Regions from separate parts of the Mesorhizobium sp. Pch-S genome, predicted to be linked through region 1. Evidence: predicted binding sites of a transcription regulator. Region 1 holds the regulator's gene; each other region holds the start of a gene.
The links. Region 1 encodes LexA, which represses DNA repair genes until DNA is damaged. Its sites were predicted from a motif close to TGTTCNNNNTGTGTTCNG; they were not measured.
Positions count from the first base shown of each region.

Region 2: the regulator LexA is predicted to act here: its motif matches at 1,485-1,502, upstream of parE (DNA topoisomerase IV subunit B).
Region 3: the regulator LexA is predicted to act here: its motif matches at 1,242-1,259, upstream of uvrA (excinuclease ABC subunit UvrA).

Region 1 is NZ_CP029562.1:5,712,693-5,715,971, forward strand. It holds gene C1M53_RS26975 (ComEC/Rec2 family competence protein) at 1-953, shown strand, start outside; gene lexA (transcriptional repressor LexA) at 981-1,703, opposite strand; gene C1M53_RS26985 (LysR family transcriptional regulator) at 1,890-2,783, opposite strand; gene C1M53_RS26990 (antibiotic biosynthesis monooxygenase) at 2,899-3,249, shown strand.
Region 2 is NZ_CP029562.1:5,358,849-5,362,127, reverse strand. It holds gene gcvP (aminomethyl-transferring glycine dehydrogenase) at 1-26, shown strand, start outside; gene C1M53_RS25030 (diguanylate cyclase) at 172-1,344, opposite strand; gene parE (DNA topoisomerase IV subunit B) at 1,561-3,279, shown strand, end outside.
Region 3 is NZ_CP029562.1:5,382,519-5,385,797, reverse strand. It holds gene C1M53_RS25140 (ATP-dependent Clp protease proteolytic subunit) at 1-296, shown strand, start outside; gene C1M53_RS25135 (hypothetical protein) at 374-661, shown strand; gene uvrA (excinuclease ABC subunit UvrA) at 1,403-3,279, shown strand, end outside.

The DNA.
Region 1 (3,279 bases):
GGGTCTCGCCCTTGAGTCTGTTCGCGAACCTTGCCGTGATGCCAGTGGTTTCGTTTGTCATGCTGGCTGCCGTTCTCAGTGCGATTGCCATGCCGTTTGGCGCCGATGGCCCGTTTCTCTATGCGATGGGCAAGGGACTGACGGTGATGATGGCGATCGCGGACTGGATTTCGGTACGCTCGCCTGTCGATGGTGTTGGTCTCGTTTCGACGCAATCGGTGCTCTTCGTTGCCGTAGCGCTCGCCATCGGTGCGATGGCGACGACATGGCTGCGCTTGCTGGCGGTGCCCTTTGTGCTGGCCGGCCTGGTTGTCATGGGCAATGTCGAAACGCCCGATGTGTTGATCTCGGAGGACGCGCGTCTCGTTGCCTTGCCAATCACCGGTGACGAGCTTGCTGTCAGCCGGGCGCGACCCAATCCATTCACGCTCGACAACTGGCGCCGGGCGCTCAACGTAGAAACGACGATCCTGCCGGAAGATGTTTCGAATGACGCTGAACTGACTGTCGAAAATGCACTCGACATGCCGCCTGGCATGCCATTCCTGTGCGCTCGACGGATGTGTTTCGCCCGCCACATGTCGGGTGCGGTCGTCGTAACGGCGGCTAGTGCCGACATCGCCAAATCGGCCTGCGGGGTCGCGTCGCTCATTGTCATCGACGATGCAACTGCACCTGACCCCTGCAACGATCCGGCAGTGTTGGTTGTCACCAAGCAGGATCTCGCCCGCGTCGGCAGTGCAGCCGTACGCTTCGATTCTTCGGCTGATAAGCCGGCTAACATCCTGTTCGCGCTCGATATCAAAGACCGGCCCTGGCATGCCCAGCGAGGATTTACGCGCGAGGCGAGAGGATTGCCGCCTCGCCCTGAAAAAGCGTTCAAATCCAAGCCAAGACCGACAAACTCGAACCGCTCCGCCTATTCCGACAAACCGGTCTTCAGAAAGCTGTAGTCGGCTAAATTTCCTGGCTGCCTGCGCTCAATAACGGCGGATCAATCCAACCAGTTTACCCTGCACCTTGACCCGGTCCGGTCCAAAAATCCGTGTCTCATAGGCAGGATTGGCTGCCTCCAACGCGATCGAGGCACCCTTGCGGCGGAAACGCTTGAGTGTAGCCTCTTCCTCGTCGACCAGTGCGACGACGATTTCGCCCGGATTGGCCGAATTGGCGTTGCGGATGATGACCGTATCACCGTCGAAAATGCCAGCTTCGATCATGGAATCGCCTTTGACCTCCAGAGCATAGTGCTCGCCCCCCGAAATCATGTCCGGCGGTACGGAAATCGAATGGGTACGGTGCTGGATCGCGTCGATCGGTACACCGGCAGCAATGCGTCCCATGACGGGGATTGAAACGGAAACCGCGACGTCGTCGTCGTTGCTGGGCGCCTGCAGACGTTGCGGTTCCTTGGGCACGGGACGCCCCAGGCTGCCCTGGATGACTGCCGGCGAAAACTTCTTGGCCGCGTTGAGGCCGGGAGCAATCGAATCCGGCAACCGTAGCACTTCCAGCGCGCGAGCCCGGTTCGGCAATCGGCGGATGAAGCCACGCTCCTCGAGAGCAGTAATCAGCCGGTGGATTCCGGATTTGGAGGCCAGGTCCAGCGCCTCCTTCATTTCGTCGAAAGAAGGGGGGATTCCACTTTCCTTCAGCCGTTCATGGATGAAGAGCAAGAGCTCGTGTTGCTTGCGTGTCAGCATCGCCACCCTCCGTGGAACGGAACCGGAATCAGAAAAACAAACCCGGAACAAACACTATCTGTTCCATTTGTGTTCCGCAACCATTTAAAGTTTAATGAATTTGTTGACGCTTTGTTCAGCGTGGCGAGAAGGCTGGCGGTTCTCTGTTGCGAGATCCCACGTCGCCGGCCGCCAAAAGATACTGTCTCATCCTTGCTCGGCAAATAGATTTTCAGCCATGTAATCCACGAACACCCGCACTTTGGGCGAGAGGTGGCGATTTGTCGGCCACAATATTCGGAACGTACCCGTTTCGCTGAGATGATCCGTCAGCAGTGATACCAGCGTGCCTTCGACCAGTTCCGCAGACACGGCGAACGGCGGCAGGCAGGTGATACCGAAGGAGCGCTCGGCGAGGTAGATCAGTGGCTCCAGCGTGCTGGCAACGGAGGTCACGGGAAGATCGAGTTTCAGGTCGCGACCGCTGCGCACGAGGGGCCAGGGCTCGAGCCGCCCCGAATTCGCGTAACGATGATGGAGACAGCGGTGATTGAGCAGGTCCTCCGGCACTTCGGGCGTACCGTATTTGGCGAGATATTTCGGTGCCGCCACGATTTTGTGCCGAAAAGTGCCGAGTTTGCGGCTCATCAGGCGCGTGTCCCGTATGTCTCCCGTGCGGATCACCGCATCAAAGCCCTCTTCGATGACGTCGACCAGCCGGTCCGTAAAATCAAGGTCGAGATTGATATCCGGATATTGTTCCATGAAGGCCGATATGGTCGGCATCAACAGCATGCCTGCAAGCGGCAGAGAGACGCGAAGCTGTCCTCGGGGGCTCGCCTGCGATCTCGAAAGCTGGATCTGCGCTTGTTCGTATTCCGATTGAATGCGCCGGCAGGTTTCGAGGAAGAAACTTCCTTCTTCGGTCAGAGCCATGCTCCGCGTCGAGCGGTGAAAGAGGCGGGCGCCCATTTCGTCTTCGAGCCGGGCGATCGCCTTGCCTACGGCCGAGGCTGTGAGGCCGAGCCGTTGTGCTGCGCCGACAAAGCTCCCGGCTTCCGCTACCTGCACGAAGATGCCGAGTGTTCCAAGTTTGTCCAATTGCGGAATTTTCTTCGTTAGTAATGAGATCACACGAATATTTATCTGCCTGTTTGTCCTGAATATCCAGAGGTCGCCGCGGCAAGAAGGCCGCGATCGTCAGATGGAGACACTTATGAACGAACTCACCGCAGGTTTTTCAGCATCCCCTCAGCCGACGACCTTCGTCGTCAACGTCATCCATGCCCATCCGGGGAAACAGGAAGAGGCTTTCGCCATTATCCAGGACGTCGTGCATTACGTGGCCGAGCGCAAGGAAGGCTTTCTCTGGAGCACACTCGCCAGGAGCACCGATGGTGAAACCGTCGTCAATGTGGAAGCGATCCAGGGCGCCGGCAATGTCGATGAATTTTTCTCCGATCCTGTGTTCGTGGAGAAATTCCGGAAACTCGACACCGTATCGAAAAGCGAATTCCACACCTACACGGTCGATGATCTTGTCTTGCCGAAGCGCTCAGTGGAGTGATCGTCAGGTGAACTGCTCGAGGTAGCGCGT
Region 2 (3,279 bases), 350 kb from region 1:
CTGAATATCTCGGCGCTGCCGAATAAGGCACCCTGGTATCTGGCCTATGCAACCCCCTCGCAAAAAGTTGCGAGGGGGTTGCAGCATTCCAGCCAGTCCAGCAAAGCGCCTGGCGTTTTTCGCGTCCGGAATTGCGTAAAAACAAAGAGCTGGAGCGTTCAGCGGAACGCTCTAGGCGCGCAGCGCCGGCCGCCGCGTCGACTCCGTGATCCAGCCGTCGACCACGACCCTGTTACGGCCGGCGCGCTTGGCCTGATAGAGTGCCCGATCGGCACGGGTCAGCATCTCCGTCAGCGTGGCCTTCTTCATCGAACCGAAGGCGACGCCGGCACTCACGGTACAACGCAGCACGCCGATTTGCGTGTGAATTTCCTGTCCGGCGAAATCCGCCAGGATGTTGCGGGCAGCAGCCTCGACGTAGTTGCCTTCGACACGCGCGATCACCAGCGCGAACTCCTCGCCACCGAGGCGAAATGCGCTGTCCCCGGCGCGCAAATTCGCCCTGATGACATCGGCGAAGCGCTTCAGCACCTCATCGCCGGCGGAATGACCGTAGACATCATTGGTATTCTTGAAATGGTCGAGATCGAACATCACGACCGCCAGTTCCTCGCCGAAGGCCTTGTCCGGGTAGCCGTCCACCAGGGCGCGGCGGTTCTGCAGGCCGGTCAGCGGATCGGTCAGCGCTTCGTTGCGGTGCCGGGCCGCCATCCGCAGATTGTGCATGGTCATGGGCAGTGCGCCAAGCGCGGTGAGACATGCCACGGAAACGATGATGTTGACGCGCTCGGCCCAGTTGTCAGGCGCCTTGCCCAGCACCCAGCTGCCGTTGAACAGGAGCACCAGGCCGCACAAGGCAAACGAGACGGCGCAGATCGCGAACAGTACGGTCATCAAGGTGATGAGCGCCGGAAACTCCTCGCGGGCCTGCCAGAAAACCCAGCCGACCCACACCAGCAGCGCGGAGGCAAAAGCATATTCGACCATGAAGGCGGCGCCATCGAGGCCCACCATCATCAGGAAGGTGGTCGAAAGGACAGATGCAGCGACGACGGCCAACACCTTTCGCGCGATGTGGATGTGCCCGTAGAATTGGCCAGCAGCAACCAGGACCAGTGCGAAACCGCTGGGCAGAAGGGCCATCAGCAGCGCTCCGATCCAGGGTTGCGGATCGTTGGTGTATCGCCAGAAGGCAATGACGTGCGCGGCCACCACGATCAGGCCGACCGCGGCCGTCAGGAAATAGTGGCTCTGCCGCATCGCGCTCCAGATCACCAGCATCGTAATGCTGAGACAGGTGCCGGACAATGCTGCCGCCAGCAGCAAGGACTGATAGTCCAGCATTGTTCGCTTCCCCGCTATCACAACAGCGTACATTGTACGCCATCATCGCCCATTTTGCGGCAACCCGGCTCGAACGCTCAGGAGAAAGTCGCCAGATGGTTTACGAGACGTCTCTATTCGGAGTAGAGCACGCGCAAGCCATGAACGGAACACGAACTGCTGTGATCCAGCCCACAAAACATGGCAGTATCACTCCCTGATTCGTTTTCAAAGCGCATGGACGAAATGGACGATCTTTTCGGCAATCCTGACAAGCAGCCACAACAGCAGCCACGCACCAGTTCGCGGCCTGCGGATCCGCTCGTGCAGGCTGCCAAGCGCACGCAGAACAGCGCCGCCAAGGATGGCAGCGAAGGCTACAGTGCAGCCGATATCGAGGTTCTGGAAGGACTGGAACCGGTAAGGCGCCGGCCGGGCATGTATATCGGCGGCACCGACGAGAAGGCGCTGCACCATCTCTTCGCCGAAGTCATCGACAATTCGATGGACGAGGCAGTCGCCGGGCATGCCACCTTCATCGAGGTGGAACTCGGTGCTGACGGCTACCTCACCGTCACCGACAACGGACGCGGCATTCCGATCGACCCGCACCCCAAGTTCAAGGATAAGTCGGCGCTCGAAGTGATCATGACGACGCTGCATGCCGGCGGCAAGTTCGATTCCAAGGTCTACGAAACATCCGGCGGCCTGCATGGCGTCGGCGTGTCGGTGGTCAACGCACTGTCCGATGACCTCGAAGTCGAGGTCGCGCGTGGACGCAAACTCTATCGCCAGCGCTTCTCGCGCGGCATCCCGCAGGGCGGACTCGAATTCCTCGGCGACGTCCAGAACCGGCGCGGCACGCGAACCCGCTTTCATCCCGACGCCGATATCTTCGGCAAGGGTGCGCATTTCGAACCGGCGCGAATCTACCGCATGGCGCGCTCGAAGGCCTATCTGTTCGGCGGCGTCAACATTCGCTGGTCGTGCGATCCATCGCTGATCAAGGACAAGGATTCGACGCCGGCCAAGGCGGAATTCCACTTTCCCGGCGGCCTCGGCGACTATCTGAAAGCTTCGCTCGGCGACGAGATGCAGGTCACGCGCGAGATCTTCTCGGGCAAGAGCGAGAAGCAGAGCGGCCACGGCTCCGTGGAATGGGCAGTCACTTGGTATGGCGGCGACGGCTTCCTCAACTCGTACTGCAATACCATCCCGACGGGCGAAGGCGGCACCCATGAGATGGGCTTCCGCAACGTGCTGACGCGCGGCCTGCGCGCCTATGCGGATCTGGTCGGCAACAAGCGCGCGTCCATCGTTACCTCGGAAGACGTGATGATTTCGGCTGCCGGCATGCTCTCTGTCTTCATCCGCGAGCCGGAATTCGTTGGCCAGACCAAGGACAAGCTGGCTACGGTTGAAGCGGTACGCATCGTCGAAACCGCGCTGCGCGACCCGTTCGACCACTGGCTGGCGGACAACCCGCAGGAAGCCTCGAAGCTGCTCGACTGGGTGATCGCCCGTGCCGATGAGCGCGTGCGCCGGCGCCAGGAAAAGGAAGTGTCGCGCAAGAGCGCCGTGCGCAAGCTGCGCCTGCCAGGCAAGCTCGCGGACTGCACGCAGAATGCGGCGGCGGGCGCGGAACTGTTCATCGTCGAGGGTGACTCGGCCGGTGGTTCAGCCAAGCAGGCGCGGGATCGTGCGATACAGGCGGTGCTGCCGCTGCGGGGGAAGATCCTGAACGTCGCCAGCGCCGGCAACGACAAGCTGGCCGCCAACCAGCAGATTTCGGATCTCGTCCAGGCGCTCGGCTGCGGCACGCGCTCGAAATACCGCGACGAGGACCTGCGTTACGACCGCGTCATCATCATGACCGACGCCGACGTCGACGGTGCCCACATCGCCTCGCTGCTGATCACCTTCTTCTATCAGGAAATGCCCAACCTGATCCGCGGC
Region 3 (3,279 bases), 330 kb from region 1:
GTTCGTTCCTGCTCATGGCTGGCGACCCTGGCCGGCGCATCGCACTCCCCAACAGCAAGATCGTGCTGCATCAACCGCTTGGCGGCTTCCAGGGCCAGGCTTCCGACATCCAGCGGCACGCCGAGGATATCCTGAAGACCAAGCGGCAGATGATCGATCTCTACGCTCAGCATTGCGGCCGCACGGTCGAAGACGTCGAGAACACGCTCGACCGCGACCATTTCATGAACGCGGAGGAAGCCAGGGCATGGGGCCTGGTCGATCACGTCTACGACACGCGCAAACGGGCTGCATAGGAACAAATCCCCGCACATCCGATCCGAAGGCTCGGCGGGTACTGGCCGTCACGGGTGAAGACGCCTATGTTAGCGCCATGATCACCGCCCGCCTCTCACCGTCATCGTATCTGGCAGCCCTTACGATTGCCCTTTTTTCGACAACGACAGGATTTGCCGGAGAAGCCGGCAAACAGGCTGCAAAGCCCCTGCCCGGCGTCAATGGCGGCTACAGCATCGTCAAACCGGCGGCTCCACAACCGGAACCGGACGATTACGATCCCGCCTCCGGTCGCCGGTTCAAGGTCGGTGACATGGATGTTCGCATTTCGGGCTCGGTGATCGTGGACATCGGCGCAGGCAATCTTCCTGCCCCGCGGCGGTAATTTGCGCGGATTCTGCTGATCTTTCGTCACGACAGCCGTGGCGTCGGCGCAGCATGTGACGATCTCGCGAAGTCGTACTCACCGCAAAAGAACAGCCCCGCCGCTGCGCTTTGGCATGCGGACGGGGCTTTTTAGGGCTTTACCCAATTCTGCCGGGAGCGTTTTACCGGCTTTGGGTTTCGGGTGCTTCGCGGCTCACGGCCGACGACCCGACTAATGGTCTCTGATTGTAAGGGGATCGGCAGGTCACGGTTTGTACGGGAAGGCGCCGCCTTCCTGACACCTATGCCCGCCGCGGCTCCAACGACAGATGGAGCCTGAAGGGACTGTCCGGTGGGGTCATGCCTCGCTCCTGTTTCTGGTTGCTCTTGCCGTCTGCCCGAACTCTCACTCGTTTTGGTCTGCGGCGCCTCGCAGACCGCCTTCCGGCTCGAGGATCGCCACGGGGCGATCGGTTCAGGCGACGGCTAACCTTGCGCCTTCACTTCCGCAGCGTCAACCGGCGGCCGGCCGATTATAAAAATTGTGATCGGAACGGTCCGGAACGTCACGTTCTGCTGACATCGCATTGTCAGGAGCGCGTTCGGCCTTTGTTCTTTTTTGCTTGCCCGCCCGCGCGAAAGGCGGTTAAACGCTGAAAGTAGCCGGAGAGTCTCGATCTTGCGGCAAAAATACCCATATGAGCGGGCGGCGGCTGGGTTCGCCAATCCGAAACATTGCAAGCTGAGGCGGCGGAGCGGCATGGCCGACCATAAGTACATTTCCATTCGCGGCGCGCGCGAGCACAATCTTAAGAACGTCGACCTGGATCTGCCGCGAGACAGTCTCGTGGTGATGACGGGCTTGTCCGGTTCAGGAAAATCGTCTCTCGCTTTCGATACCATCTATGCCGAAGGGCAGCGCCGCTACGTCGAAAGCCTTTCGGCCTATGCCCGACAATTCCTCGAGATGATGCAGAAGCCGGACGTCGACCAGATCGATGGTCTGTCGCCCGCCATCTCGATCGAGCAGAAGACGACGTCGCGCAATCCGCGCTCGACCGTCGGCACCGTTACCGAAATCTACGACTATATGCGCCTGCTCTTCGCGCGCGTTGGCGTGCCTTATTCACCGGCGACCGGCCTGCCGATCGAGAGCCAGACCGTTTCGCAGATGGTCGATCGCGTGCTGACCCTTGAGGAAGGTACCCGCCTCTACATCACGGCGCCGATGGTGCGCGGACGCAAGGGCGAATACAAGAAGGAGTTGCTGGAGCTCCAGAAGAAGGGCTTCCAGCGCGTCAAGGTCGACGGCACTTTCTACGAGATCGCCGACGTGCCGGCACTCGACAAGAAGTACAAGCACGACATCGACGTCGTCGTCGACCGTATCGTCGTGCGTGCCGACCTCGCCACGCGGCTGGCCGACTCCATGGAAACGGCGCTTAAGCTTGCCGAAGGGCTCGCCGTTGCGGAATTCGCCGATCGGCCGCTGCCCGCAGAGGCCACAGCAGAAGAATCCGCTTACAAATCCAAGAACGAGACGCACGAACGTATCCTGTTTTCGGAAAAGTTCGCCTGCCCGGTTTCCGGCTTCACCATTCCGGAGATCGAGCCGCGGCTGTTCTCCTTCAACAACCCGTTCGGCGCCTGCCCGACCTGCGATGGCTTGGGCAGCCAGCGCGCCATCGATGAAAACCTGGTCGTGCCGGACGACAATGTGACCTTGCGCGACGGCGCGGTGGCGCCGTGGGCAAAATCCACCTCGCCCTACTATTCGCAGACGCTGGAGGCACTGGGCAAGGTTTACGACTTCAAGCTTGGCGACAAGTTCAAGGACCTGAAGGAAGACGCCAAGCAGGCTATCCTGCGTGGCACCGGCGAGCGCGAAGTCACTTTCAACTATGATGACGGCCTGCGCTCCTACAAGACCACCAAGACATTCGAGGGCGTGATCCCCAATCTCGAGCGGCGCTGGAAGGAGACGGAATCGGCCTGGATGCGCGAGGAAATCGAGCGCTTCATGGCTGCCACGCCCTGCCCCGCCTGCGGCGGCTATCGCCTGAAGCCGGAGGCACTGGCGGTGAAGATCGCCGGCAGGCACATCGGCGAGGTCACCGAACTCTCGATCCGCAAAGCCGATCTCTGGTTCAATGAGCTGCCCGCGCAGCTCAACGAAAAGCAGAACGAGATCGCCATCCGCATCCTGAAGGAAATCCGCGAGCGGCTGCGTTTCCTCAACGACGTCGGCCTCGACTACCTGACGCTGTCGCGCAATTCCGGCACGCTGTCGGGCGGTGAAAGCCAGCGCATTCGTCTCGCCTCGCAGATCGGCTCTGGCCTTACCGGCGTGCTTTATGTGCTGGACGAGCCATCGATCGGCCTGCATCAGCGCGACAACGCGCGCCTGCTGGAAACGCTGAAGCACCTGCGCGACATCGGCAATACGGTGATCGTCGTCGAACACGACGAAGACGCCATCCTGACTGCAGACTATGTCGTCGACATCGGTCCGGCGGCGGGTATCCATGGCGGCCGCGTCATCGCCCAGGGCACCCCGCGCGAGGTCATGGCTAATCCGGCCTCCATCACCGGCAAGTACCTTTCCGGAGAGCTCGAGGTCGCGACGCCCGCTGAACG